3 regions of the Arthrobacter sp. HS15c genome follow, and region 2 is predicted to be linked to each of the others. Evidence: predicted binding sites of a transcription regulator. Region 2 holds the regulator's gene; each other region holds the start of a gene.
What was found. The regulator HrcA, encoded in region 2, represses chaperone genes, less so after heat shock. The targets are predictions, from matches to a motif close to TTNGCACTCGNNNNNNNCGAGTGCNAA.
Positions count from the first base shown of each region.

Region 1 (10,194 bases), on a different contig from region 2:
CGACGGCTCATCGCCGAGCGCCCGGCACGCACGCCCGATAAATACCCGGCATCGGGCCGCCTCGTAGGGCACACCGAGTTCAAGCCACAGGTTCCAGGCCTGGCGCAGGGCTTGTGATGCACCCGCCGGGTCGCCCGCAGCGAGGCGGACAGCGCCGTCGGCCTGCGCGGCAACCGCCCGGACCATGGGCATGGGGCATTCGCGGGCAAAGGCCTCCAGCTCGTCCGCGCCCCGCCGTGCCGCCTCCAGGTCGGAGGCTGCCAGTTCGATCTCCACCAGTGCCGGCAACAGATTCCGGCGGGTGGCGACGTCGGCCACGCCGGCTGCCCTGCGGACCATCACCTGTGCCTGCTGCACGTCCCCCCGAGCCAACAGGAGGAGCGCAAGGCCAGGCTGGGGCTCATAGCCGCTTCGGGCCGCCTCACGGTAGGAAGCATCGGCGGCCTCCAGTTGGCCGGTGAGCCGCTGCACTTCGCCCTGCTGGTAGTAGCCCCCGTACATTGCCTGCGGGTCACCCCGGGTGGAACGCCCCTGGGCCGCGGCCGCAGCCTCCATCGCTTCGGCCCAGGCCCCGTGCAGCCGGAAGATTTCGGCGCGGTGTGACTGGCACTGGCCGCTGAATGCAACCATGTCGGGGCGGGCGTTGCACCAGCGGTCAAGTGCGGCAGTCCATTGCAGGGCCCGCTCCAGGTCGAAGGCCAGGTGGCAGTTGCCAATCACTGCGCAGTAGATAATTCCTGACGGGATCGCCGACAGCTCCCCCGCCGTCACGGCCACCATGACCTCGTCGAACATCCGGAGGCCCTCGTCGGGGTGTCCAAGCATCAGGGTCGCCTGGCCGGTCCCGAGGAGGGCCAGTGCGGACAGGTCTTTGTCCTGGAACCGTTGGCCGAATTCCGCAACCTGCGTGAAGACCTGCAGGGCGCCTGCCGGATCACCGCCGTAGAGCTTGCCCAGGCCCATCGGAACGAGCAAGAGGCCTTGTACGGCGTCCGGTTCGGCCAGTTCATCCACGAGCCTCTGGCCACGGGCAAACCAGCCCCCGGCCCGTGCCGCCTCCCCCACGTTCATCAGCTGCATCCCCATCCAGCCCGCACACCGGGCGGCGCCGACGACGTCGCCGACAACGAGGTATTCCTCGTGCGCCCGGGTGAGGGTATCCAGGCCAGCTGCCGTGTTGCCGGTCAGGATTTCCGCGATGGCGAGCCGGTCAAGGTCGGGTGCCGGCAGTCCGCCGCGCCGGTCGGCATCACGTAAGTTCTCGAAGGCATCGGTCCAGCGGTTCTCGCGGAATGCTGTCCTGCCTTGGTCGATGCCCGTCTCAGCAGACATCCGGCCTCCTTTCGGATACCTGCCCGCCCAGCCGGTTGGCTTTGCCGCACGATGGGCGCGGCGCTAGTTAAGCGCCACGGTACGCCCGCCGGGGAACCCGCACAACCTAGGGACGCAGCAGCGCGCGCAGCGTCTGAATGGTGTCTGCCTCAGCCGCTGCCTTGTCGTCGCGGTAGCGCTTGACGCGTGCGAACCGGAGGGCAATTCCGCCCGGGTATCGCGAGGAATTCTGTACGCCGTCGATGGCGATCTCGACCACGGTGACGGGTTCCACCCAGACGGTGCCCGCCGTCCGCCGCGTTTCGAGCTCCTGGAACTTTCCGGTCTGCCAGCGCAGCAGCGCGTCGGTGAGGCCCTTGAATGTCTTGCCCACCATCACGTAGCCGCCGGGTTCGCCGAACTCGCCGGTCGGGTCGAGTGCTCCGAGGTGCAGGTTCGACAGCAGCCCCGTGCGCCGTCCTGAGCCCCACTCGCAGGCCAGCACTACCAGGTCGTAGGTGAGAACCGGCTTCACCTTGATCCAGTTGGAACCACGCCGGCCGGCCGCGTAGGCCGATCCGACCGCCTTCACCACGACGCCCTCGTGGCCCGCGGCGAGCGCATCGCGCGACACCCGCTCGGCAACAGCCGCGTCCGCCGTGATCTCCCCCGGGATCCGGTGTTCCGGGGCGATGCGTTCGAGCACACCAATGCGCGTAGACAGCGGCTCGTCGAGCAGGTCGCGCCCGTCGATGTGCAGCACGTCGAAGAACCACGGATGCAGCACTGTAGCGCGCACCGCATCCGCGCCGAACCGCGACATCGTCTCCTGGAACGGCCGCGGTCCGCCGTCCTCGTCCAGGGCCAGGGTCTCGCCGTCGAGGATCACATCGCGGACCGGCAGTCCGAGAACCACCTCCGCCACCTCGGGCAGCCGGTGGGTCACGTCGGCCAGCGTGCGGGTGTAGATGCGCACCTCGTCGCCGAGGCGATGCACCTGGATGCGGGCGCCGTCGAGCTTGTACTCCACGGATGCCTCCCCCGTGGCCTCCAGCGCCGCGCTGGCGCTGGACGCGGTTGCGGCGAGCATGGGCTGCACGGGACGGCCGACGACGAGGCCGACGGCGTCAAGCTGGGCGGCCGTGCCTGTGATCGCGAGCAGGGCGGTCCCGCCGAGATCACCGGAGAGCATCGCCGCGCGGCGTACGGCCTCGACGGGCCGGCCGGCGGCGCGGGCAACGGCATCCGTCAGCACGCCCTCAAGCGCACCGGTACGCAGCTCACCGAGCAGCACGCCGGAAATGAATGCCTGCTCGCGTTCGGTGGCTGCCGCCGTGAGCGTCCGGAGTGTGGCGGCGCGCTCCGCCGCCGATCCGGTACCTGCGGTGACGAGCAGCCGGTCCAACGCAGCGTCGACGTCGGCGACAGTAAGGCCCGGCTCGGCGGCCGGCTCCCCCATGGCCGCTCCCACGCCTCGCCAGCCAACCCCTACCCGGCCCTGCCGCGGCCGGGCGATGAGCAGGCCGACGGCCGCAGGGATGTCCGCGGGCTCAAGCCGTCGCAGCAGGTCGGCCAGAGCTTCGACCTTCGCCAGCCGGGAGCGGGTGGCCGCGACGGCATCAGTGGTTCTCACGAGCTCGTCGAGCAGCATGGCACCAGTCTGCCACGCCGGCCGATGCTTGCCGCTGGCCGCTGGGTATGGACAGTGCCGGTACCCCGTTCCAGACTGGACGCATGGGCATCATCGTCGCGAACCTGTTCATCACCCTCGACGGCGTCTACCAGGCACCCGGCGGCCGCGAAGAAGATACTGAAGGCGACTTCGCTTTCGGTGGCTGGCAGGCGCCCGTGTCCGATGACGAAGCCGGCGCGGCCATCGGCGCCGAGGTCGAACGCATCGATGCCCTGCTTCTCGGCCGGAAGACCTACGACATCTTCGCCGCGTACTGGCCGCACCAGTCAGACGACATCGGCGGCACGCTCAACCGGGTGCCCAAGTTCGTTGTCTCCAAGACCCTGACGGCTCCGGGCTGGGCCGGAACCACAGTGCTGCCGGATGCCGCGGCCGCAGGCCGGCTTCGCGAGGAGTACGGCGAGGTGCATATGTTCGGCAGCGGCGTCCTCATCCGTTCGCTGCTGGCGGCAAACGTCATCGACCGCCTTCACTTCTGGCTCTATCCGGTCACCCTTGGGCAGGGCAAGCGCCTCTTCGACGCCGGGACTGTCCCCGCTTCCTTCCGCCTCGCCGAGCCGGCACGCACTTTCCCGAAGGGGGCGGTGTCGCTGGTCTACGAGCGCGCAGGCGACGTCGAGACGCAGGAGATGGGCGCGTAGTGCCGCAACCGGCCCAACGATACAAAAAACACAAAAAACCGGCCCAGCGGATGCTGGACCGGTTTTTTATGTGGCAGTTGCCGTTAGTGGCTGTGGCCTGCGTGCTCGTCTTCGTCAGCCGGCTTCTCCACCACGAGGGTTTCGGTGGTGAGGACCAGCGCGGCGATGGACGCTGCGTTGCGCAGGGCTGCACGGGTGACCTTGACGGGGTCGATGACACCGGCGCCGATCAGGTCCTCGTACACGCCGGACTTGGCGTTGAAACCGTTGTTGGTTTCGAGCTCTGCAACCTTGGCCGTGACAACGTAACCGTCGAACCCGGCGTTCTGGGCGATCCAGCGCAGCGGCTGGACCAGGGCGCGGCGGACGATGCCCACAGCGGCTGCGGCGTCACCTTCGAGGGCCTTGACGGCAGGGTCCTCGTCGAGTGCCTTGAGGGCGTGGATCAGCGCGGAACCGCCGCCGGCCACGATGCCTTCTTCGAGGGCGGCGCGGGTGGAGGACACAGCATCTTCGATGCGGTGCTTCTTTTCCTTCAGCTCGACCTCGGTGGCTGCGCCAACCTTGATCACGCCGATGCCGCCGGCCAGCTTGGCCAGGCGTTCCTGCAGCTTTTCCTTGTCCCAGTCGGAGTCGGTGCGGGTCAGCTCGGCGCGCAGCTGGGAAACCCGGGCTGCGACGTCTTCTGCGGAACCGGCGCCGTCAACGATGGTGGTGTTGTCCTTGGTGACCGTGATGCGGCGGGCGGTACCCAGCACCTCAAGGCCAACGGTGTCCAGGCTCAGGCCCAGTTCCGGGGAGACAACCTGCGCACCGGTAAGGGTGGCGATGTCCTGCAGCATGGCCTTGCGGCGGTCGCCGAAGCCCGGAGCCTTGACGGCAACCACGTTCAGGGTCCCGCGGATGCGGTTGACGATCAGCGTGGACAGTGCCTCGCCGTCGACGTCTTCGGCAATGATGAACAGCGGCTTGGAGCTCTGCAGCGCCTTCTCCAGCAGCGGCAGGAAGTCCTGGACCGAGGAGATCTTGCCCTGGTTGATCAGGATGAGGGCGTCTTCGAGGACGGCTTCCTGGCGTTCTGCGTCGGTGACGAAGTACGGGGACAGGTAGCCCTTGTCGAACTGCATGCCTTCGGTGAGGACCAGTTCGGTCTGCGTGGTGGAGGACTCCTCGATGGTGATCACACCATCCTTGCCGACCTTGCCGAATGCCTCGGCGAGGAGCTCGCCGATTTCGTCGCTCTGGGCGGAGATGGCTGCAACGCTGGCAACCTGGGTGCCCTCAACGGGACGGGCGTTCTCGAGCAGGCGGGCTGCGACGGCTTCGACGGAAACCTCGATGCCGCGCTTGATCTGGCCGGGGGCAGCGCCGGCAGCAACGTTGCGCAGGCCTTCCTTGACCAGTGCCTGTGCCAGGACGGTGGCGGTGGTGGTGCCGTCGCCGGCAACATCGTTGGTCTTCGTGGCGACTTCCTTGGCCAGCTGCGCGCCAAGGTTCTCGTACGGGTCGTCCAGTTCGATTTCACGGGCGATGGTGACACCGTCGTTGGTGATTGTGGGAGCGCCCCACTTCTTGTCGAGGACGACGTTGCGGCCGCGGGGGCCGAGCGTCACCTTGACAGTATTGGCGAGCTTATCGATGCCGGCTTCAAGCGACCGGCGGGCAGCGTCGTTAAACGCAAGCTGCTTTGCCATGGTTGTGTCCTTTCAAGACAGAAACCCCGCGCTGCCGGCCAGCAAAAGCATGACCAGCGGCACGGGGATCCAAAGAGTTACTTTACGACGATCGCCAGAACGTCGCGGGCGGACAGCACGAGGTACTCGGTGCCGCCGGTCTTGACTTCGGTTCCGCCGTACTTGGAGTAGATAACAACGTCGCCAACGGCAACGTCGATGGGAACGCGGTTGCCGTTGTCGTCAAAGCGGCCGGGGCCTACTGCAACAACTTCGCCTTCCTGCGGCTTCTCCTGTGCGGAGTCCGGGATGACCAGGCCGGAAGCCGTGGTCTGCTCGGCTTCGAGCGGGCGGACAACAATACGATCCTCAAGAGGCTTAATAGAGACCGACACTCGGACCTCTCCTTTTCGTCAGCAAATTCATGGACTGGAGAGCTGCCGCACCGTGGCTGGCAAACCGTCGTCGCGGTGCCGGCAGCAGCCTGGCTGGCAGCTCTTCATGTGTTAGCACCCTCCTAGGGAGAGTGCTAATGATGACTCTATGTAAGTGGTTAGCACTCGGTCAAGGCGAGTGCCAGAATTTTGCCCCCAGTGAACAGTCAAGGACCGTCTCAGCGCCCGGCGAGGTCATCGAAATCGACGTCCTCGTCACCTTCGTTGCCCTCGTCTTCGCCGTTGCCCCGCTGGAGATACAGGACGACGGCGCCGGCTGCAGCGGCCAGCAGCGAAACCACCAGCAGGATAATGCCGCCCAGCCGGGCCCCGGCGTAGAGGTCCCTGATGTCCCGTGCCTCGTCGGTGGCGTCCTGGATGTTCTTGCCGCCCACGGAGTAGACCGTGGCGTTGAAGGTGTCCAGGAAGAAGATGATCACCAGCAGGGTGGTGCAGACCACCGCCACGGCAGCGCCTGCGATCAGTGCGGGACGGGCGAACTTCACCAGGCCTGGGTGGTTCGGATGTGGCTGTTCGGACGGCTGTAGGCCTGCGCTGTCTTCCATGCCTTCAACCCTATCGGCATCTCCCCGTGGCGCTCCTCCACTACGCTTGAACCCATGGCTCAAGCACCGCAGGACCAGATCGCACCACTGCTCACGAGCGAAGGATGGGACCTGCTGGCGTCCCTTGGCCCGTACCGTGAGGACACCTCTTTCGAGCTGAATTCCTCGCTCCGCAAGGCCGGCCACTCCCCCGCACTGGTGTCCGCGGTCCTCACCCAGTCCAGGCTCCGCACCAAGGCTGAGCTGAAGTTCGGGGAATTCGCGCGGAGCATGCTGTTCACGCAGGCCGGGCTGGAACAGGCCACCCGGCTGCAGGTTGCCGCCCGGCACGCCGAACGGTTCGCGCAGGCCGGGATCGGCCACGTCGCCGACCTCGGATGCGGGCTGGCCGCCGACTCGTTGGCCCTCGCCTCGATGGACATCACCGTCACGGCCGTGGAAATGGATGAGACCACTGCAGCCTGCGCCACGGTGAACCTTATCCCGTTCCCCAACGCCACCGTCGTGCACTCGGACGCGACGTCAGTCCCGCTGGACGGGATCGACGGCGTCTGGCTGGATCCGGCACGCCGGGTCACCTCCACGTCGGGAACCAAGCGGATCTGGGACCCGGAGGCCTTCTCCCCGCCGCTGTCCTTTGTGGAGTCGCTGGCCGCGTCCGGCCGGGCCGTGGGGGTCAAAATGGGCCCCGGGATGCCGCACGAATCGGTGCCGGCGGACTGTGAGGCGCAGTGGGTCTCCGTGGGCGGCGACGTCACCGAGGTGACGCTGTGGTTCAACGCGGTGCGCCGGCCCGGAATCCGCCGGGCAGCATTGCTTTTGGGCACGCAGGGCGCCTCCGAAATCACCAGCGCTGAGGATTTCGACGGCGGTCCGGTCGCCCCGGTGGGCCCGGTAGAGGGCTATCTGTACGAGCCCGACGGTGCCGTGATCCGCGCAGGGCTGGTGGCCGATGTCGCCCTTGAACTGGGCGGGCACCTGGTGGACGAGCACATCGCCTATATTTGCGCCCCTGACCTCGTGGACACGCCTTACGCACGGGCCTACAAGGTCCTGGAGGTCATGCCGTACAACGTCAAGGCGCTCAAGGCCTGGGTCAAGGACAACGGCATCGGCGTGCTGGACATCAAAAAACGCGGCACGTCCGTCACCCCGGAGGAGCTGCGGAAGCAGCTGCTCCCCGCAGGGGGCAAGGGCAACAGCAAGGGCAGCAAGAAGGCCGGAAACAAAACGGCCACCCTGGTCCTGACCCGCATCGGGGAGGACCGGGTGGCCATCGTGGTGGAACCGGCCTGAAGCTACTGGGCGCGCGTGAATTCCTCGGCGGCCCGGACCTGCTCATCGGTGGGGCGGACCCCGGTGTACAGCACAAACTGCTCCAGTGCCTGGATGGTGGCCACCTCGGCGCCGGTGATCACCGGCTTCCCGGCGGCACGTGCGGCCTGGATCAGCGGCGTTTCGGCCGGCAGCGCCACGACGTCGAACACCACTTTGGCCGCTGCTATGGTCTCCTCCGGGAAGGACAGTGAGCCGGCTTCCGGACCGCCGTGCATGCCGATCGGGGTGACGTTGATGATCAAATCTGCCGTGACGCCGTCGAGCGCTGCGCGCCAGCGGAACCCGTACTGCTCGGCGAGGGGCCGCCCTGTGTCTTCGTTTCGCGCAATCACTGTGACGTCCGTGAAGCCGGCGTCGCGGAGGGCGGCGATGGTGGCTTTCGCCATTCCGCCGGCCCCCTGCACCAGGACTGAATAGCCCACGGGCACCGCGTTGCTCTTGAGCAGCTGCTCAATGGCCGTGTAGTCCGTGTTGTAGGCCTTGAGGTGCCCGTCGGTGTTCACGATCGTGTTGACGGAATCGATGGCCTTGGCCGAGGGGTCCATCTCGTCCACGAGCGCGATCACGTCCTCCTTGTACGGCATGGACACCGCGCAGCCGCGGATCCCCAGGCCCCGGACGCCGGCTATGGCCTGGCCAAGGTCCGTGGGGGCGAAGGCCTTGTAGATCCAGTTCAGGTCCAGCTGGTCGTAGAGGTAGTTGTGGAAGCGGGTCCCGTTGTTGCTGGGCCGCGCCGACAGCGAGATGCAGAGGGTCATGTCTTTATTAAGAATGGGCACCGCTCCATTAAACCGCTGCTGGTCCCGCGAACAGACTTGGCGCAGTTCGTTACGGGCAGCCGGTGCCGGCGGGGAAGCTCCCGACGGCGGCAGGCAGCTTCCCGGGGGCGGTTGCCTTGCCTGCCAGTACGGCCGCCAGCGCGTCGAAGGCGCCCGGACTGCGCCCGTACACGGCGACCTTGACCGGCGCGGCGGAGTCCTGCAGCGGCCAGGGCGCGTCCAGCGAAACGGCAATGTCCCCTGCGGCCGGGGCGCCGCCGTAGCCAATGAGGCTGACCACCGGCCCCTCGCCTACTGCGAGCCCGGCCTTGGCGGCGGCGGCCTCGAACCGGGCCCGGTCCTGCGGGGAGCCGCCGGCCACCCGGACACTGCCGGGAACCAGCGGGCCGCTGCAGGGTCCGGACAGGACCGTGACAGCTGCCGCAGATACCCGCGCGGAGATGTCCGCGCCGGTCCCGGCCGCGGACCCGGGAGGGACGGATGTCCTGCCCCGCCAAATCATCATGGTGGCCACCCGCTGCGCGGCCTCGTCCAGGCGCGCGGCCGGCAGGCTGCCGCCGGCCACGGCACCCACGATTGCCGCGTGTGCCTGTGCCACATCCGTGGGCATCAGCAAAAGGTCCGCTCCGGCGGCGAGCGCAGCAACAGCAGCTGAGCCGTCCGGATACTGCTTCTGGACCGCACCCATGTTGAGGGCGTCCGTCACCGCCACCCCGTTGAACCCCATGCCCCGCAGCGCAGCGTAGGTGGGCGCGGACAACGACGCCGGCACGCCGGGTTCCAGCGCGGGCACCGCGATGTGCCCCGTCATGACCATGGGCACACCGGCCGCAATGGCGGCCCGGAACGGCTTCCAGTCGCGGGCCTCGAGGTCGGCAATGCTTGCGGGCTGCACGGGCAGGTCCTGGTGCGAGTCAACCGTGACTGAACCATGGCCGGGGAAATGCTTCACGGCCGGCAGGACGCCCGACTCCTGCATCCCCTGCGAAAAGGCGATCCCCATCGCCCCTGCCGCATCCGGGTTCCCGGACATGGACCGCGCGCCGATGGTCGGATCCGCGGGGCCGATGGTGACGTCCGTGTCCGGCGCGAAGTCCACGTTGAAGCCCAGCGGTGCGAGCTCGGACGCCAATGCCCGGCCCGCGTCCTTCGTGAGCGCCGCGTTGCCCGCGGCGCCGTAGGCCATGGGCGACGGCCATTCGGTGAGGGGCGCACCGAGCCGCGCCACCATGCCGCCCTCCTGGTCCACGCCGATGAGGCCGGGCCAGGTCCGGCCGTCCGCGCGGGCTGCCTGGGCCAGGCGTGCGGTGGTTGCAGCCATGGCCAAGGGGTCCACCTGCTTCCGGGCGTCCACGGGAACGTTGTCCCCCATGATGATCGAGCCCGCCAGGTGGAGGCGCTCGATGGTGGCGGCGTGCGCCGCCGCGTCCGTGCCCGCGAAGAAGGGCATCAGGACCTGGCCTGCTTTCTGCTCCGGGGTCATCGCGGCGACCGCTGCCGCGGCCGCGTCCCTGTCACGCTGCTGCGGTCCCCAGCCGAGGGGCCTGGCTCCCGGGTCCGGTGCGGCAGACGATGGCGGGGGTGCCGGCGTCGTCCGTTGGGATGCCGAGGGTGACGCGCTGGGAGAAGGGGTCCCGGAAGAGGGCGCCGCCGATGGGGCGGGCACGCCCGTGCAGGCGCTCAGGGCGGTGAGGGTGGCCGCCGCTGCCAGGATGAGGGTGGTTTTGTGAAAACTGTCACGGGTCTGCGGGAACAAGGC
Region 1 covers NZ_JBFOHM010000001.1:454,280-464,473, forward strand. Annotated here, with positions in the region: gene ABV518_RS02060 (response regulator transcription factor) at 1-1,332, opposite strand, end outside; gene ABV518_RS02065 (ATP-dependent DNA ligase) at 1,439-2,962, opposite strand; gene ABV518_RS02070 (dihydrofolate reductase family protein) at 3,046-3,645, shown strand; gene groL (chaperonin GroEL) at 3,729-5,339, opposite strand; gene groES (co-chaperone GroES) at 5,417-5,713, opposite strand; gene ABV518_RS02085 (hypothetical protein) at 5,932-6,318, opposite strand; gene ABV518_RS02090 (SAM-dependent methyltransferase) at 6,373-7,614, shown strand; gene ABV518_RS02095 (shikimate 5-dehydrogenase) at 7,617-8,435, opposite strand; gene ABV518_RS02100 (glycoside hydrolase family 3 protein) at 8,485-9,918, opposite strand.
Region 1: a site for HrcA is predicted at 5,872-5,898, ahead of groES (co-chaperone GroES). Genes of this name have one in related genera too.

Region 2 (9,339 bases):
GCGTTGTCAGGAGGAGCATCTCGTCCTGGAGGGAGTGCCCCGCGTTTTTCGCCTGCACTTTGGCCACCTGCGGGCAGACAGCAATGTCACCCAGCATTCCCTGCGGGGTGGGCCGGTCCGGTGTGCCGGGGGTCAGCTCATCCATGGGTACCGAGAGGACATCCGTGGACCCTGGCTCGTCCATCAGTTCGATGTGGAGCTTCTCCATCGCCGGTTCGTCCACCAGGAGAATGGACAGTTCGGCCTGCGGGTGGATGTACAGCTGGCCAAAAATATACCGCGACAGCGCCACGAGCTCTGCCTCGTCCACCTGGACGCCGGACTCGTTGTTCACTTCGATGCTCATGCGCGCTCCCCCTGCTTTTCACGGCCTACCGAATGCTTGACCCTGTTCCGCTGGACGTCGTCCCAGACGCTGTAGGCCTGGACGATGTCCCCGACGAGGCGGTGCCGCACGACGTCGGTGGCGTCCAGGACCGAGAAGTTGATGTCCTCGATGCCGCGCAGGATTTCCTCCACGATCCGCAGCCCGGAGCGGGTTCCGAACGGCAGGTCCACCTGGGTGACGTCGCCGGTGACCACCATTTTCGAGCCAAAGCCGAGCCTGGTGAGGAACATCTTCATCTGTTCGGGCGTGGTGTTCTGTGCTTCGTCGAGAATGATGAAGGCGTCGTTGAGGGTACGGCCGCGCATATACGCAAGCGGAGCCACTTCAATGGTGCCGGCGGCCATAAGCCGCGGGATGGATTCCGGGTCCATCATGTCGTGGAGGGCATCGTAGAGGGGCCGGAGGTAGGGGTCGATCTTGTCGCTGAGCGTGCCAGGCAGGAACCCAAGCCTCTCGCCGGCTTCCACAGCAGGCCGGGTCAGGATGATGCGGCTGACTTCCTTCTGCTGAAGCGCCTGGACCGCCTTGGCCATGGCCAGGTACGTCTTGCCGGTGCCTGCGGGGCCGATGCCGAAAATCACCGTGTTGGCGTCGATCGCGTCCACGTAGTTTTTCTGGTTCAGCGTTTTGGGCCGGATGGTCCTGCCGCGGCTGGAAAGGATGTCGTGGGTCAGGACATCAACCGGGTTCTGCAGGGACTGGCTGCGCAGCAGCGCCACGAGTTGCTGCAGAACGGCGGGGCTGATCACCGTGCCTCGGGCGACCAGGCCGCGGACCTCCTGCAGCAGCCGCATGATCCTGGGCACATCGGCGGCAGGTCCGCTGATGGACAGTTCATTGCCGCGCACATGGAAGTTGACGGCCGGGAACTGCTCTTCGATGAAACGGAGGGCCTCATCATGGCTGCCGAGCGACTGGACCATCTGATCGGAGTTATCAAAAACGACCACCTCCGTCCGGATGCCGGGAAGGGTGTGGGGAAATTCTCCTGCGGTGCGCTCAGTATTCAGCCGGCGCTTTCCGTTCGCTGATTCAGTCATGGTGCTGGCCCGCAGGCCTGTGGTCCCCTCCAGTTCAAATTCGGTATTCCGTGGACCGCCGGGGCGTGCTGCCACGCCCGCCGGAGGTCTCCGGGTTCATACCATCTTACGCCAGCGCGGGGCCAGAGGCGGCTGAGTGGAGGGCTTCGCAGCGGCTGTGCGCGGCCTTCCGGCGGTATCGGAACGGTCCCCAGGGGCGGGAAGTTGCCGTCATTAGGTATCAACTTCATATCGGCCTCATATCGTTCCCGTTGCAGTTGCACCGGTCGGCGGAGTTCGGACCTCAGGGCCAGTTTCCCTGTGCGATGCTGGAAATCAAGGCCGTCCGGGGACCGGCTCCATCATCACAGCCAGGAAGGACAGTGCCATCACAGTGCCGGGACCAGTAACGCCCCTTGCCTTGGGACCTGCCCTGGGGCGCATCCGCTCCGCCGCCCTGCTGGGCCTCCTGCCCGCTGTCCTTGTCCTCACCGGCTGCATCGCGGATCCCGGGCCGGAGCCCACGCTGGCGCAGAATTCGAGCCAGGCCGCGGAAAATACGTCGCCAGGGGTGCCGTCCACCAGCGCGCCGCTGGAAACCACGCAGTCATCCAACAAGGCACCCGTCTATTGGATCGGCCGCAGCAACAACAACGTATTCCTCTACCGCGAGTTCAGGGATGTGCCCGAACAGGAAAACCCGGTGACCAGGGCACTGCGGGCCATGATGTCGGACAAGCCCCTCGACCCGGATTTCTTCACGCCGTGGCAGAACCCCAAGAAGCTGGCCACGTCCATCTCCGGCAAGAACGTCATCACCGTTGACGTCTCCGAGGACGCCTTCAACAGCAACCTCGACGCCGACATGGCCGGCCGCGCCATCCAGCAGCTGGTGTACACGGCCACGGCGGCCGGCGCGAGTTCAGGCCTCATCGATTCCGGCCAGCAGATCCAGGTGATGGTTCTCGTGGACGGGCACACCGACTACCTTGCGTTCAACCACGTGCGCCTTGGCAAGCTGATGTCCCGGAGTCCCGGCATGGTGGCTCCGGTATGGATCATCGATCCGCAGGAAGACGTGGAAGTCGCCGATGGCAGCGTTAAGATCACCGGGCGGAACACGCTCCCCGGCGGCAAGCTGCGCTGGCGCATCCTGCGTGAGGAAGGGAACGGCGAGAAGACGCCTTTCCTGACCGGTGAGACCACCGCCGCGGCGGAGGCCGCCCAATCCGGCGTGTTTACCCTCGCCTTGACGCTCACCCCGGGCGACTACGAGCTTCGCGTCGCACAGGCGGACCCCTCAGGCAGCGATCAGGAGCTGAACGTTGATACGCGCAGCTTCAGCGTGCGCTAGCAACCACACTCTCAGCCTGCAGGGGCGGCCCAGCGGCCCAGCACGTCGCTGGCAAGGACCACCGCGGCGGGACCGGCGGTGGAGGATCTGAGCACATGGTGCCCAAGGAGTGCCGTCACCGCGCCGGCACTGCACAGCCTGGTCACTTCACGCGGACTGATCCCGCCCTCCGGCCCCACAATGAGCAGAATTTCGCGGGGCCCGCTGCCGTCCGCCGTCGCGTGCCAGGACTCCAGAACAGACCGGAACGGCCGGACGGCGTCCTCGTGCAGGATGATGGCGAGGTCGGCCGCGCCGGCTGCTGCAGCAAGTCCAGGGGTTTCGACGGCGGCGCGCACCTCCGGGATCCAGGCGCGTCTGGCCTGCTTGGCGGCAGCCGTGGCCACCGACTGCCACTTGGCGTGTGCCTTCGCTGCCCGCTCGCCTTTCCACCGTACGATGGACCGCTCGGACTGCCACGGGATGACGGCGTCGATGCCCAGCTCGGTGGCGGTTTCCACGGCGAGCTCATCGCGGTCGCCCTTGGCCAGCGCCTGCACCAGGACCAGCCGGATGTCCGGTTTTTCTTCCGCCGTCAGCGCGGAGCACTCAACTGTCAGTTCGGACGGTGATGCCGCCACCACCGTACCGGTCAGCCGTTTGCCGGCACCGTCCGCGATGTCCACGGACTCGCCGGGGGCAAGCCGTTTGACCGCCACGGCGTGCCGGGCCTCGGGCCCCTGCAGGACAAATTGGGCGCCGGGGACCATGTGGTCCAGCGTCCCCGCGGCGCTGAAGAAAACCGGATTGCTCACCGCTACAGGTTACCGAGCCGGTCCCGCAGCTTGGCGAAGACACCGCCGCTGGCGGCAAGTTTGCCCTCCGTGAACTGTTCGCCGCGCAGCTTCGCCAGCTGCCGCAGCAGGTCTTCCTGGGCGGAATCCAGCTTGGCCGGCGTCTCCACCTGGAGGTGCACCTTGAGGTCGCCGCGGCCGTAGCCGCGGAGGTGGGTCACGCCCAGGCCACGCAAAGTGATGATCTCCCCTGACTGGGTTCCCGATTTGACGTCGATTTCCTGCAGCCCGTCGAAGGTCTCCAGGGACACTTCCGTGCCCAGGGCGGCTGCGGTCATGGGAATGTTCAGCGTGGCGTGCAGGTCGTCGCCGTCACGCACATAGGTGGCGTCGTTGTTAACCCGGATCTCAACGTAGAGATCACCCGCCGGGCCGCCTGCCGGGCCTGCCTCGCCCTGGCCGGACAGCTGGATCCGGGTTCCGGTGGCAACGCCGGCGGGCACCTTGATGGTCATCGACCGGCGGCTGCGGATCCGGCCCTGCCCGCTGCATTCGTTGCAGGGGTCCTTGATCACGGTGCCGAAGCCTTCGCAGCTTCCGCACGGGGCGGCCGTCATGACCTGGCCCAGGATGGACCGTACCGCGCGCTGGACCTGTCCGCTGCCGCCACAGATGTCGCAGCGTTCCGGGTGGCTTCCTTCCCGGCAGCAGGAGCCGTTGCAGGTGGGGCAGACGACGGCGGTGTCCACCTCGAGTTTCTTGTTGACCCCGAAGACGGCATCGCGGAGTTCGATCCTGACGCTGATGAGGGCATCCTGCCCGCGCCGGACACGCGACGCCGGCCCGGCGGATCCTCCGGCGCCGAAAAAGGTGTCAAAGATGTCCTGGAAGGCGAAGCCCTGCCCGGCGTAACCGCCGCCGCCGAAGCCGTTGTCGGTGCCGTTTTCGTTGCCGGTGGTGTCATAGACCCTGCGCTTCTGCGGGTCGGAGAGCACCTCGTAGGCGTGGGTTACGGCCTTGAAGCGGTCCGAAGCGTCCTCACCGGGGTTGACGTCCGGGTGAAGCGTGCGGGCCAGCTTGCGGTAGGCCTTCTTGATCTCTTCCCCGGTGGCTTCCGGTGAGACTCCAAGGACGTCGTAGTGGCTGCTCAAAGTTCGTATCTCTTCCTGTTTGTCCTGCTGCAGTCGGACTGCTTGCACTGCTTTTCTTGCCTGGGGCCCGGCCAGGTGCGGTCAGGGGCCCAGAATCCTTGACAGATAGCGGGCCACGGCCCTGACTGCCGCCATGGTGGTGGGGTAATCCATCCGGGTGGGGCCCAGTACCCCGATTTTGGCCGTGCTGTCCGGGCCGTACGCCGTGGCGACCACCGATGCTTCAGCGAGCCCGTCGTAGGGGTTTTCCCGGCCGATGCTGACTGTCACGCCGCGGGGATCCTGCGCCATCTCGCTCAGCAGCCGCAGCATGACCACCTGTTCCTCGAGTGCTTCAAGCACCGGGCCGATGCTGAGCGGGAAGTCAACGTTGGACCTGGCAAGGTTGGCGGTGCCGGCCATGACCATGCGGTCTTCGCGGCTGTTGTGGGCGAGGATCTCCAGGCCGTGGGCCAGGGCCTGCGCCGCCGGCCGCTGCCCCGGGCCAATCCCCGAAACCACCACGGGCAGCGACTGGGTGAGGTGGCTGAGCGGGGTTCCGGCGAGCGAGCCGAGGAACCTGCCCCGGATGCCGGCGAGGGCTTCATCGCCCAGGTCCTGGCCGACGTCGACCACCTTTTGCTCCACCTTGCCGGTGTTGGCGATGAGGACTACAAGGACCTGGCGGGGGGCCAGGAGCACAAATTCGATGTGGCGGATCGTGGCGCGGCTCAGGTGCGGGTACTGGACCACTGCCACCTGGTTGGTCAGCTGTGACAGCAGCCGGACGGTCCGCTCCAGGACGTCGTCGAGATCGTCCGAGCCCTCGAGGAGCGTCTGGATGGCGCGGCGTTCAGCCTGCGACAAGGGTTTTACTGCGGAGATTTGGTCCACAAACAGCCGGTAGCCCTTGTCCGTGGGGATGCGACCGGCGCTGGTATGCGGCGCTGTAATCAGGCCGTCGTCCTCCAGGGCCGCCATGTCGTTGCGGATGGTGGCGCTGGACACGCCCAGATGGTGGCGTTCAACCAACGCCTTGGACCCCACCGGTTCGCGGGAGTGCACGTAGTCCTCCACGATGGCACGCAGTACTTCAAGTTTGCGCGGCTCGCTCACACTCCACCTCCATCCAGGGTCACGGGCGCCGGGTTTCCCCCGCCGGGCGCACCGGCCGCGGCGCGGGCGCGGCTTAGCACTCGACATGCCTAAGTGCTAACAGTCTAATATGACTCACCCCGTTGTTAGCATTGGTACCGCTCCGGGCGAAATTCCGGGCCAGGACCTAGGCAAGGCGGAACACATCCATGCAATACCAGAACTGGGGCCCCCAGGAGATCGCCGCCCCCGTCAGGAACCAGCTCCCGGAAGTGCCGGTGGAGCGGGGCATGGTCCTGGAAGATGTCCAGTCAGGCTGGGTGGGCGCCGTGACGAGGGTCGAAAAATCCGGCGGCATGCATGTCGTGGCGCTGGAGGACCGGCGGGGCAAATCGCGGTCCTTCCGGCTTGGCTACGGCTTCCTCCTCGAGGGGCAGCCCATCCGGCTCATGCCGCCGGCACCCCGGCAAGCCACCGCGCCGGCCGGACGGACGGCCTCCGGTTCGGTCCGTGTCGCCGGCCAGCGGGCACAGGTGGCGAAGGCCAGCCGGATCTGGGTGGAGGGCAAGCACGACGCCGAACTGGTGGAAAAGGTCTGGGGAGACGACCTCCGGGTGGAAGGCATCGTCGTCGAGCCTTTGCACGGCATTGATGATCTGGCCGCCGCCGTGGCTGACTTCTCCCCGGGTCCCGGCCGCAGGCTGGGCGTGCTCGTTGACCACCTGGTGCCGGACTCCAAGGAGTCCCGGATCGCGGACGCCGTGATGGCCTCGCCGGGGGCAGCAGGCAATGTCCTCATCGTTGGCCATCCCTATGTCGATGTGTGGCAGGCCATCCGGCCTGCAGTGCTGGGAATTGAAAGCTGGCCCGTCGTCCCCCGGGGCCAGGACTGGAAGACAGGCATCCTGGCGGCGTTCGGCTGGCCCCATTCCACCAAGGAAGACATCGGCCTGGGCTGGCAAAAACTGCTGGGCGCGGTCCGCAGCTACGCCGACCTGGAAGCATCGCTGCTGGGCAGGGTGGAAGAAGTCATCGACTTCCTGACCGTTCCCTAGCAGTATTCTTGGTACTGCAGGTGCCTCTGCACTTGGCCCGGCACCCTGTAAGTTTGAATGTTCTACATCAACGCACCATTGCATTTTCGAAGGAAGACACCGTGGCAGAAAACGCACGCGAACACAGGGACAACCAGGGCGGCCAGGGCCGCTCCGAGTACCATGGCGTTCCGGCAAACGCGCTGCCCCTGACGGCCAGTGAAGACCGGCAGTGGGCTACGCTGGCGCACTTCGGCGGCATTCTCGGGTGCGTTCCGTCGCTGCTGATCTACCTCATCTTCCGGGACCGCGGGCCGTTTACCGCCCAGGAATCGAAGGAAGCGCTGAACTTCAGCCTGCCTCCCACCATCGCGGCCGTGGTGGCCAACCTGCTGGTGTTCATCCCCGTGATCGGCAACATCTTCGCCGTCATTGCCACGCTGATCTGGATTGCGCTGACGTGCTATTCCGTTGCAGCGGGCATCCACGTAAACCGCGGCCAGCCGCACCGCTACCAGTACAACCTGCGCTGGATCAAGTAATCCCCGCACGCGCCAAGCGGCGTCCCGAGGCCGCGGACGCGGGGCTAGTCCGGCAGGATCCTGCGCACCACCGCGTCGGCGAGCAGCCGGCCCTTCAGCGTCAGCACCAGCTGGCCCCTGAATGCCTGCGCTGGCTCCACCAGCGCGTCCGCGATGAGCCCGGCCACTTCTTTCCGGCCGGACTCCCCCAGCGAACTGATGCCGACACCGGTGACGAGCCGCGCCTCGAGCATGATCCGTTCCATGTCCCGTGTGCCGTCGTCGAGGGTTTCCCGCCCGGCGGCCGGTGAGAGCCCCTGCGCCAGCCTGCCGGCATAGGCCGTGGGATGCTTGACGTTCCACCAGCGCACACCGCCCACGTGTGAGTGGGCTCCGGGGCCGATGCCCCACCAGTCGTCGCCGCGCCAGTAGGCCAGGTTGTGGCGGCAGGCCTGGTCGGGCGTCCGAGCCCAGTTGCTGACTTCATACCAGCCGAGCCCGGCTTTGCCGATCAGCTGGTCGGCGAGCTCGTACTTGTCGGCGTGGTCGTCGTCGTCAATTCCCGGGACTTCACCCCGGCGGATCTGCGCGGCGAGCTTGGTGCCGTCCTCCACGATCAGCGCGTAGGCACTGATATGGTCCGGCTCGTAGGACAGTGCAGTCTCGAGGGAGTACCGCCAGTCGTCCAGTGATTCCCCCGGGGTCCCGTAGATCAGGTCCAGGCTCACGGCGAGGCCGGCGTCACGCGCCCATTGCACCACCTGCGGCACGCGGCTGGGAGTGTGCGTCCGGTCCAGGACTTTGAGCACATGGGGAACGGCGGACTGCATGCCGAAGGATACCCTGGTGAAGCCGGCGTTCTTCAGGACGGCAAGGGACTCCGGAGTGACCGAGTCAGGGTTGGCCTCGGTGGTGACCTCGGCGCCGGGTTCCAGCCCCCAGCGGCCGACGGCGGCAGCCAGGATCCGCGCGAGGTCTTCCGCGGGGAGCAGCGTGGGCGTTCCACCGCCGAAGAACACCGTGCTCATGGGCCGGTCCGGGATCCCGGAGGCCCGCAGGACCGTCGCTGCGAAGTCCACCTCGGACACGGCAGTGCTGGCGTAGGCGTCCTGCGACGCGCCGCCTCCAAGCTCGGTGGCCGTATACGTGTTGAAATCACAGTAGCCGCACCGGACTGCACAGAACGGAATGTGCACATACAGTCCAAAGGCGCGGTCCGCCGCACCGTCGGCTGCCTGCGGGGGCAGCAGGCCGTCCGACGGCGCCGGGTCGCCGAGGGGAAGAACGCTAGGCACGGGTGCGGCCTCCGGTGCCTCGGGCCACAGTCATCACTACTTCTTGGCCTTGTCCTTGGACTCGTCGGTGGTCAGCGCGGCGATGAAGGCTTCCTGCGGAACCTCGACGCGGCCCACCATCTTCATGCGCTTCTTGCCTTCCTTTTGCTTCTCCAGCAGTTTGCGCTTTCGCGAAATGTCACCGCCGTAGCACTTGGCAAGCACGTCCTTGCGGATGGCGCGGATGCTTTCCCGGGCGATGATCCTGGAGCCGATGGCAGCCTGGATGGGGACCTCGAACTGCTGGCGGGGAATCAGCTCGCGCAGCTTGGTAGTCATCATCACGCCGTAGGCGTACGCCTTGTCGCGGTGCGTGATGGCCGAGAACGCATCCACCTGCTCGCCCTGGAGCATGATGTCCACCTTCACGAGGTCGGCCACCTGCTCGCCGTCCGCTTTCCAGTCCAGCGAGCCGTAGCCGCGGGTCTTGGACTTGAGGATGTCGAAGAAGTCGAACACGATCTCAGCCAGCGGTAGACGGTACCGGATTTCGACCCTGTCCTCGGACAGGTAGTCCATGCCGCCCATCACACCGCGGCGGCTCTGGCACAGCTCCATGATGGCGCCCACGAATTCGTTCGGCGCCAGGATGGTGGCGGACACCATCGGCTCGCGGACTTCGGCGATCTTGCCGGAGGGGTATTCGCTGGGGTTGGTCACGTGGACCACCTTCTTGTCCTCCAGCGTTACC
Region 2 covers NZ_JBFOHM010000013.1:25,907-35,245, forward strand. Annotated here, with positions in the region: gene ybeY (rRNA maturation RNase YbeY) at 1-346, opposite strand, end outside; gene ABV518_RS20065 (PhoH family protein) at 343-1,428, opposite strand; gene ABV518_RS20070 (GerMN domain-containing protein) at 1,841-2,761, shown strand; gene ABV518_RS20075 (16S rRNA (uracil(1498)-N(3))-methyltransferase) at 2,773-3,555, opposite strand; gene dnaJ (molecular chaperone DnaJ) at 3,558-4,685, opposite strand; gene hrcA (heat-inducible transcriptional repressor HrcA) at 4,767-5,780, opposite strand; gene ABV518_RS20090 (DUF3097 domain-containing protein) at 5,969-6,814, shown strand; gene ABV518_RS20095 (DUF4870 domain-containing protein) at 6,916-7,335, shown strand; gene hemW (radical SAM family heme chaperone HemW) at 7,380-8,609, opposite strand; gene lepA (translation elongation factor 4) at 8,646-9,339, opposite strand, start outside.

Region 3 (10,194 bases), on a different contig from region 2:
CTCCCAGATCCGCCAGAACGTCGCGGCCAAAAGAATGCTCCGCCGCCTGGTCCAGGGGGAGAATCCGCCGACGGCGCCGCTGAGCATTGTTGACCGGCTCGCCGGCAGCCCCTACGCCAACCCGATGATCCAGGTGGGCGGCGTGGACACCTCCGCGCGCAAAACCCTCGACTTTGCCCTGCACCTGGCCGAGACCATGTTCCGGTACGGCGCCGGTGCCCTCGAAGTGGAGACCAGCATCATCGCCGTGACGGCAGCCCTGGGGCTCAAGAACATCGAAGTGGACATCACCAACCAGTCGGTGGGAATCAACTACGCGCCCAAGGACCAGACGCCCATAGCCCTGCTGCGGGTGGTGCGGTCCTGGACCAACAACTACGCCGGACTGGCCAAGGTCCACCAGCTGGTCACGGACATTGTGGCCGGGGGAGTGGGCCGTGACGAGGCCATCCGCCGCCTCGACGAGGCCATCACCAGCCCCAAGCCCTTCCCGCGTTGGATGGTGACGGTGGCCTTCGGCGTCTTTGCAGCGGCTTTCGTTGGCGTCCTTGGCGGCGGTCCGGTGTCGTCAGCCATCGCTTTTGTGGTCAACATCGGCGTGAGCCTCCTGGCACGCCGGCTGGGCCGCTGGCGGGTGCCGGACTTCTTCACCACGGCAACGTGTTCGTTTGTGGTGACGTTCATGGCACTCCTGCTCTGGCAGTTCAACCTCACCACGGCGCCGGCCATTGTGGTGGTGGGAGGCATCCTGCTGCTCCTGCCCACCGGGCGCCTGGTCTCGTCCGTGCAGGATGCGATCAACGGCTTCCCGGTGACGGCCGCCGGAAGGTTCCTGTCCACCGTCCTGACCTTCGGCGCACTCGTGGCCGGCATCGCCGTTGCGTTTGTGGTGGGGTCCATGACGGGAATGCAGGAGATCGACGTCACGGAAACGTTCGCCCCCGCGTACGACCTGTGGGTGCTGGTGATCCTGACTGCCCTGGCGGTGATGGCCATCGGCGTGACCGAGCAGACGGCATGGAAACTACTCCTGCCCACTGCGGCCGTGGGCGTTGCCGGCTACCTGGTGCTGCTGGCCGGCGGTGCCCTGGGCATCGGCGACAGGTTCTCGCCCGCATTGTCCGCAGTGGTGATCGGCCTGCTGGCGCGGGTGGTGGCCCTGAAGATGGGAGCCCCGCAGCTGGTGGTCGCTGTGCCGGCTGCCCTGATCCTGCTGCCGGGCCTGACCATTTTCCGCTCCATGTATGTGCTGACCATCGAGGAGTCCGAGATCCTCCTCGGCGCGGGCGGCATGCTCAACGCAGGCGCCATCGTCCTGGGGGCGGCCGGCGGCATCGTGCTGGGCGACACCCTGGCCAGGCCGCTGACCCGCAGCCTGGCGAGCAACGAGCGCAGGCGCGCCCGGCGCCGCTAGATCTGCCCGATGGGCAGTTTCTTTTCGGCCTGGAAATCGTCCTCGACCCGGCCCGCGGCCCAGTAACCGGACAGTGACACCTGCTTGCGCTCGAGGCCCCGCTGGACAAAAAACACGTCGCGCAGGCCCTTCATGTAGCCGCGCTCGCCGTGGGCAAAAACATCGACTTTCCCGGCCGCGGGCCAGTTGGCGTTGGCGACGGCCGACACCAGCAGGTCGCCGGTGCCGGCGGGAGCGCCGTTGCGCCGGAGCCAGGTGACCTCCACGCCGGCCGGGGCCGTGACGGGCTGGATGTCGGCGTCGCTGTCCACCTCGAGGAACGCAACTCCCTTCGCAGACGCGGGCAGTGACTCCAAAGAAGCAGCGATGGCGGGAAGCGCAGCTTCGTCACCGGCAAAGAGGTACCAGTCGGCGTCCGACGCCGGGTTGTAGGCGCCGCCGGGTCCAGTGAAAGTCAACGGATCGCCGGGCCGGGCGGAAGCCGCCCACGGGCCGGCCAGCCCCTTGTCTCCGTGGATCACAAAATCGATGGCCAGTTCCTGTGCCACCGAGTCCACCCAGCGGACCGTGTAGGTGCGTGTGAAGGGCCACTGCTCGCGGGGCATGGTTTCCCGGATCTTCCACAGGTCCAGCGGCTGCTCGTAGCTGACGCCCGGCTGGGGAAAGGCGATCTTTACGTAGCGGTCAACAAAATCGTTGTTGACGTAATCGGCGAAGCCGTCGCCGCCGGCAACGATCCTGACCATGTGCGGCGACAACTCTTCGCGGCGGATCACGGTGAGGTTGATCTGCGGACGGGTCTTTTTGGTGGCGCTGGTGGCGGCGGGAACTGTGCTCATAAGGCAAGCCTAAGCTAAGGGACCGGCGGGAGTTCCCAGGTTACGCCCGGGCTTCCCTGCATCTCCAGCAGTGCGTTGGCCTGGCTGAAAGGCCGGGAACCGAAAAAACCGCGCGACGCCGACAGCGGGCTGGGGTGCGCGCTGGAGACTACCGCGGCGCCGGACAAAAGGGGCCGGACCGATTCCGCGTCCTTGCCCCACAACACCGCCACCAGCGGCGGCCTGCTGCCGTCAGCGCGCTGCCGGCAGGCCACCGCGGTGACTGCCGCCGTCGTGATTTCCTCCCAGCCCTTCCCGCGGTGGGAGCCCGCGGCGCCGGCCCGGACGCTCATCACGCGGTTGAGGAGCAGCACACCCTGCTCCGTCCAGGCCGTCAGGTCGCCATGGACGCGTGCGGGAAACCCCAAGTCGGCTTCGAGCTCCTTGTAGATGTTGGCCAGGCTGCGCGGAATGGGGCGGGTACCGGGGGCAACGGCGAAGGACAGGCCGACGGCGTGCCCTGGCGTTGGATACGGGTCCTGCCCGACGATCAGTACTTTGACCTCCGCCAGCGGCTGCCGGAAGGCGCGGAGGACGTTCGACGGCGACGGCAGCACCTGGTGCCCGGCCGCGACGTCGGCGGCCAGGAAACGCAGGACGGCGCGCAGGTCTTCTTCCACCCCCGCCAGGGCGGCAGCCCAGTCGCCGGCCATCAGGTCGCGGAGCGGCAGCATAGCCATCTCGGCAAACCCGACAGACTCCGCCGCTTCCGGCTCCAGCTCGAAGAGGGGCTCTGAATCAAACACGCACCCATTGTCTCAGCATGCCCCCGATCCGCAGAGGACGTAACGCGGCGTAAATGACAAGGCTGTTATTCGTCCGTAGCATGGGGGTGGGACTTTTACCCTTATCCAAGCGAAATCCAGCGAAGGAGTGTGCCGTGGCGGAACCTGCTCGGGAACACCTGCCGGAGCCTGAAGAGCGTGGCTTGCTGCTGGCTGACTTTTCGCTCCGTGACTCGCCGCTGGGCGAGCGGGAGCAGCAGATGCTCGCCCTGGAGCGGCAATGGTGGAAGTACGCCGGAGCCAAGGAACAGGCCATCAGGGAACTGTTCGACCTCTCCGCCACGCACTACTACCAGCTTCTCAACGCGCTGATCGACACCGAGGATGCGCTTGCCCACGATCCGATGCTCGTCAAGAGATTGCGTAGACTACGTACGTCGCGACAGCGGGCACGTACTGCACGCCGCCTGGGTTCGGACGCGTAACCACGCACGTGCTGAGCCATCAGCAGCAATCAACAAGGATGTCTCGCCACCATGACCAGATACGCTCGGGATGAATTCGACAAGGTTCCGGAGACCGCCTCCCGCCAGGGCGTCCACCGGGCAGCTTCTGCGCCGTCGAGGCCGCGCCTGTGGCCGCTGCTTGCCGTTGGCATCGTAGCCCTGGCCATCGGCGTCGTCTCCTTCCTGTTCCTCCCGCAGCTGGGCTTCACCCAGGCAGGCAGCCAGGCCGCCACGAGCCTGGAGACGCCGGCTGCGCAGGAGGCAAGCGCGGACCCGTCCGCCAGCGCCGAACCGTCCGCGAGCTCCGAGGCTTCCGCCAGCACCGAACCTGAGCCGAGTGCAACGCCATCCGCTACTGTCCCCACCGCCGTCGTGAACAAGTCCCAGGGCCTCGCGGTCTACAACGGGGCAGGTACAGCCGGCCTTGCGGGCAGGGTCAGCTCAATAGTCCAGGCGGACGGCTGGACCCTGGGGCAGGTAGGCAACTGGGGCGGCACGCCGCAGCAGACCTCCGTGATCTTCTATGCCGGTGCTGCCCAGCAGGCCAACGCCGAGGCACTCTCCAAACTCCTGAATATTCCCACGCTGGTCAACAGTGCCGAGTTCCAGGTGCCGCTGGTTGTGGTGCTGGGGCCAGGCTTCAAGTAGGCATCCGGGTTACACCTGAATAACTATTGACGGCCCGCCCGGCCCTGCCCCTCGGCCGGTCCGGCGGCCATTGGCTAGAGTTATTTCAGGCTTCGGTTCGTAATAAGCGGCACACAGTGGCGTGGGCCTTACGGACGCTACTGAAAGAGTGGGCATCATGGCACTGGGAACCGTGAAATGGTTCAACGCTGAAAAGGGCTACGGCTTTATTACCGTGGACGGCTCCGGTGACGACGTCTTTGTCCACTGGTCCGCGATCCAGGGTGAGGGCTACCGCGCACTCGATGAGGGCCAGCGCGTGGAGCTGGAAATCGGCGAAGGCGAGAAGGGCCCGCAGGCAGAAAGCGTCCGGCCGGCCGAGTGAAGTCCTCGAGTTTCCGTTCTTCGCTTGTCCGCATACCCGCAACGTCGGCCCTCCTGCTTGCGCTGGCCGGGTGCGGCGCCGCGGCGGGAAATGCCCGGCTGGATTCGGTGGAAGCCTCGGGTGACGGAACACTGCGCGTCGGGCTGATCCTGGACAGCACCGGAGCGCAGGACTTCCTCAACGCCTCACAGCTTGCCGCGGCCAAACTTGCCGTGCAGGAAATCAACAGCACCGGCGGCCTCAAGGGAAAGCCGGTTGAACTGCTGCCCCAGCCGGCAGGCGACTCCGACGCGCAGGCCAGGGAGCTGGCCGCAGCCAAGGCCGACGTCGTGATCGGACCCACCGATTCCAGCCACGCTGCCGCCGTCATCGACGTTCTCTCCGCCGCACGGATTCCGCTCATCTCACCGGCCAACTCGGCTGCCGGGCTGAGCAAGTACAAAAGCGGCGGCTACTACTTCCGCACCGCGGCGGCCGACGTCGCCCAGGCCTCGGTGCTCGTCAAACTCGCCAAGGACGGCGGCGCAAAGACCCTGGCGATCGTGCACCAGGACAGCACCTACGGCAAGGATGTCTCCGCCGCGGTGGCCAGCGCAGCCAAGGGGGCCGGCCTGGAAACCTCCAGCACGCCAGCGTTCAAGCCCGGCGAGGCGCGGCAGGCCGCCGCTGCGGCCCGGAAGGCGGCGCCTGATGCGGTGGTGCTCATCGCGCGGGACGACGCGCAGGGGGCCATCGCGGAGCTTACCAATGCGGGACTGTCCGGGAGCAAGATCATCCTCAGCGACGGCGCGTTCGGCCAGTATGGTCCGGGACTGGGATCCAAGGCGCTCGACGGCGCCCGGGCAGTGGTGCCGGGCGTGTTCCCCTCCGTGGATTTCCAGGCCCGTCTCCTTACCGTCGACCCGTCGCTGAAGGACCTCTCGTACGCTGCCGAGGCCTACGACGCCGTGACGCTGGCTGTCCTGGCAGCCGCGGCCGCAGACGACGACTCGGGCCGGTCCATCGCCGCAAACCTGATTGCCGTCTCCGGCGGCACGGCTCCGGGGACGGAAACGAAGCAGACTGCCCCCTGCTCGTCCTACAAGGACTGCGTGTCGGCGCTCAAGACCGGGGCCAGTGCCAACTACGACGGGCAATCCGGTCCGATCGGATTCGACGCCAGCGGGGACATCACCTCCGCAAACTTCATGGTGTTCACCTACGGAGCCGACAACAAGGCCAAGCTCAGCGGGCGGGAATCGGCAGGGCGCGCCGCTGGCTGATCGCCGGGAGCGAAACGAGGGCCCGCAGACACTGGTTTCCGGGACTATTCGCTTGCACTCTCACCTATGGAGTGCTAATTATTGACTTAGCACTCTTACGCACCGACTGCTAAAGCGACGCCCGGCCCAGGCCGGTCCCGGAGCCCAGGCGCCGGTCGAGGAGCGAAAGAAATACCTTACTGGAGTGAGATCCGGATCCTGCGGCGTACAGAGGCCGCCGGCGAAGGATCGTCCGTCGCGGGCACTGCAGTGGGTTCATTCTTAACGTCTGTCCCGAAAGGACTACTGCCGTTATGGCCAAGATCATTGCATTTGATGAAGAGGCACGCCGCGGCCTTGAGCGGGGCCTGAACATCCTCGCCGACGCCGTTAAGGTCACCCTCGGCCCGCGTGGACGCAACGTCGTCCTCGAAAAGAAGTGGGGCGCCCCCACGATCACCAACGATGGTGTTTCCATCGCCAAGGAGATCGAGCTGGACGATCCTTACGAGAAGATCGGCGCCGAGCTGGTCAAGGAAGTTGCCAAGAAGACCGATGACGTCGCAGGCGACGGCACCACCACGGCCACCGTCCTGGCCCAGGCACTGGTCAAGGAAGGCCTGCGCAACGTCGCGGCCGGCGCTGACCCGCTGTCCCTCAAGCGCGGCATCGAGAAGGCTGTAGAAGCCGTCACGGTGGAGCTGCTTGCTTCGGCCAAGGAAATCGAAACCAAGGAAGAGATCGCCGCCACGGCGTCCATCTCTGCCGGCGACGACGAAATCGGCGCCCTCATTGCCGAGGCCCTGGACAAGGTTGGCAAGGAAGGTGTTATCACCGTCGAGGAGTCCAACACCTTCGGCCTGGAGCTGGAACTCACCGAAGGCATGCGCTTCGACAAGGGCTACATCTCCGCGTACTTCGTCACCGACGCCGATCGCCAGGAAACGGTCCTCGAGGACCCGTACATCCTGATCGTCAACTCCAAGATCTCCAACGTCAAGGAACTGGTTGCTGTCCTGGAAAAGGTCATGCAGTCCAACAAGCCGCTGCTGATCATTGCCGAGGACATCGAGGGCGAGGCCCTGGCCACCCTGATCGTCAACAAGATCCGTGGCACCTTCAAGTCCGTCGCCGTCAAGGCTCCGGGCTTCGGCGACCGCCGCAAGGCACAGCTGGCCGACATCGCCGTTCTGACCGGCGGCCAGGTCATTGCAGAGGAAGTTGGCCTCAAGCTTGAGACCGCCGGCCTGGAGCTCCTGGGACGCGCCCGCAAGGTTGTTGTCACCAAGGACGAAACCACCATTGTTGAAGGTGCCGGCGACGCCGACCAGATCGCTGGCCGCGTTTCCCAGATCCGTGCCGAGATCGAGAACTCCGATTCTGACTACGACCGCGAGAAGCTGCAGGAACGCCTGGCCAAGCTGGCCGGCGGCGTTGCAGTCATCAAGGCCGGAGCCGCAACCGAGGTTGAGCTCAAGGAACGCAAGCACCGCATTGAGGACGCCGTCCGCAACGCGAAGGCTGCCGTTGAAGAAGGCATCGTCGCCGGTGGTGGCGTTGCACTGATCCAGGCCGGCGCCAAGGCGTTCGCTAACCTGAACCTGACCGGTGACGAAGCAACGGGCGCGAACATTGTCCGCGTTGCCATCGACGCCCCGCTGAAGCAGATCGCCTTCAACGCCGGCCTCGAGCCGGGCGTTGTCGTCGACAAGGTCCGCGGCCTGCCCGCAGGCCACGGCCTGAACGCAGCAACCGGCGAATACGTCGACCTGCTGGCCGCCGGCATCAACGACCCCGTCAAGGTGACCCGCTCTGCACTGCAGAACGCGGCCTCCATCGCCGGTCTGTTCCTCACCACCGAGGCCGTAGTGGCCGACAAGCCGGAGAAGAACGCTCCGGCCATGGGTGGCGGCGACGACATGGGCGGCATGGGCGGCTTCTAGTCCCCACCGCCCGGACTACGGTCCGCGCAAACCATAATGCGGCCCCCTCCACTGGAGGGGGCCGCATTATTTTTTTGCCGGTGACCCGTGCTTTGTTGCCGGGCGTGTGCAGGCTTCCGGGCTCCGCTACTTGCGGGCCGTTGCCAGCATTCCTTCGACTTCCTTCTTGAAGGCCTCGGCGGCTGCCTGGGGAGACATCCGGTCGTAGAGGACTTCGTCGGTGAAGCGCTTGATGACGTTCTGGACGCTGCCTGCACCCACCGGCGGGACGGGAGGCGCGTCGGCAACATCCGGTTCGATGTCCTTCAGGAAGGCCACCACGGTGGTGTCCGCGGGCTTGAGGGCGGGCGTGATCTTCTCCACGATCTCGGAGTTGCTGGGCACTCCGCGGTCGGTCATGAGGATGGCGCCTGCCGCCGGGCTGTTGGCCAGGTAGTTGATGAACGTTGCGGCAGCTTCCGGGTGCTTGGACCGTGAGGACGCGGACCAGAACATTGTGGGCTTGTAATACATGCCGTTGTCAGCAGACTTCCCGTCGACACTGGGGGCGCGGAGCATCTTGATGCCGCTCCCCGTGGTGGTTTCCAGCGAACCCAGCTGGTTGGTCCACCACCAGGCCATGCCTACCCGGTTGGTGCCGAACAGGCTCTCCTCCAGGCCGGCGCCGGAGTCCTCCGTTGCTACCGTGGCCGGAGGGCTGGCCTTGGAATCACGCTGCTCCTTGAGGCGCTCCCAGAACGACGCTGCGGTAGAGGCGTCGAAATCCAGTTTCCCGTCCTGGGAATACAGGTTCTCGCCGTGCTGCCGCAGCCAGATGATGAGGTCTGCCTCGTTGCTGCCATAGGCGGCACCGTAGCTCTTCCCGTCGCCCGCCGCGCTGAGCTTCGCTGCCGTGTCCATAAAGTCGTCCCAGGTCCACGTGGTGTCGTCAGGGACAGGCACGTTGGCTGCCTCGAAGACCTTCGTGTTGGCCATGATGACGTACGCGTTCTTGCCGGTGCTCAGGCCGTACTGTGCTTTGTCGTATTGCCCGGACGCCAGGGATTCCTTGTCCAGTTTGGAGGTGTCGATCCCGCTTTGCTTGGACAGGTCCAGCAGCGCCCCGCGGCCGCCGTACTCGGCGATGTACTTCTGGTCCATCTGGATGACGTCAGGCGCATCATTGGCCGCCGTTTTGGTGGCGAGCTTGTCCCAGTAGCTGGCCCATTCGCCCGGCTCGGATTCGATCTTGATGTTGGGATGTTCGGCCTCGAACGCGTCGATGACTTTTTCCGTCTGCGCGTTGAGGTACTCGTTGCCCCACCAGGCGAACCGGAGGGTGACCTGGTCATTCTCGCTGGAACCCCCGGATGCACCGCAGCCTGTGGCAAGCAGTGAAACAGCGACGGCGACCGCGCCGAACTGGAACTTCCTGCGGCTGTTGGCCCGAATCTTCATTGATGTGCCTTCCTCAAAAGGGTGGAGGTCCACCCAGTCTGTGTTCCCGTGACGGCCTCGGTGCCGGTGGGACAGCTCAATCGAGAAAGCGCTTTCTCGGTTAGGATTCCGATTCTGCCGCGCTTCGACATTGACGTCAAGAGTTTTCGGTAAGCGGTTTCCCGCGAGGCCGGCGAAATGTGCTGTCGGCGCTGTCTGGCAGGATGGTTCCGTGACGATTACTGCAGCGGCCGACGGTTCGGCTTTAGGAAATCCAGGCCCGGCCGGCTGGGCCTGGTACGTGAATGACGACTGCTGGCGGGCCGGCGGCTGGCCGCACGGCACGAACAACCAGGGCGAGCTGATGGCTGTCCTGGACCTGTTCCGCGCCACAGCCCACGTTCCCGACGAAGACCTGAGGGTCTTGTGCGACAGCCAGTACGTGATCAACTCCATCACCAAATGGATGCCCGGGTGGAAGCGCAAGGGATGGCGGAAGGCGGACGGCAAGCCCGTCCTGAACGTCGAGCTGCTGAAGGAACTGGACCGTGAAATCGCGGGCCGGAAGTACACGTTCGAATGGGTCAAAGGGCATGCAGGCCACGACCTCAATGAGGCTGCCGATGACCGGGCCCGTGCTGCCGCCACGGCATACCAGCAGGGCGTAGCGGCCCGTTCGGGGCCGGGTTTCGCCGGAGCCCCGGGCCGCCCGGAAGCAGCCGCTTCTGCCACTGCGCCTGAGCGCGCCTCCGCCAACGCCGCTGGCTCCGCCAACGCCGCTGGCTCCGCCAACGCCGCTGGCTCTGCCAACGGCCCGGCGAACGCCTCGGGAGCCAAAGCAGCTGCAGCAGGCTCGGGGCCCGGCGCGTTCGGTGCGGCGGCGGACACCGGCGGACCCGATCTCTTCAGCGAACCTTCCCTGTTTAATGACCAGGACGTGCTGAGCGAGCCGGATCTGTTCAGTGAGCTGGAGGAGGATCCACTAGGCACGTCCGGTGTCGCCGGAAAGTCGCCGGAGGAACTCGTGGAGGGCCTCGAACGGGAGCTTCTCGGCCCAGA
Region 3 covers NZ_JBFOHM010000011.1:34,894-45,087, forward strand. Annotated here, with positions in the region: gene ABV518_RS18110 (threonine/serine exporter ThrE family protein) at 1-1,414, shown strand, start outside; gene ABV518_RS18115 (siderophore-interacting protein) at 1,411-2,253, opposite strand; gene ABV518_RS18120 (uracil-DNA glycosylase) at 2,268-3,038, opposite strand; gene ABV518_RS18125 (DUF3263 domain-containing protein) at 3,173-3,502, shown strand; gene ABV518_RS18130 (LytR C-terminal domain-containing protein) at 3,554-4,171, shown strand; gene ABV518_RS18135 (cold-shock protein) at 4,329-4,535, shown strand; gene ABV518_RS18140 (ABC transporter substrate-binding protein) at 4,532-5,797, shown strand; gene groL (chaperonin GroEL) at 6,091-7,719, shown strand; gene ABV518_RS18150 (ABC transporter substrate-binding protein) at 7,846-9,156, opposite strand; gene ABV518_RS18155 (RNase H family protein) at 9,368-10,194, shown strand, end outside.
Region 3: a site for HrcA is predicted at 5,884-5,910, ahead of groL (chaperonin GroEL). Genes of this name have one in related genera too.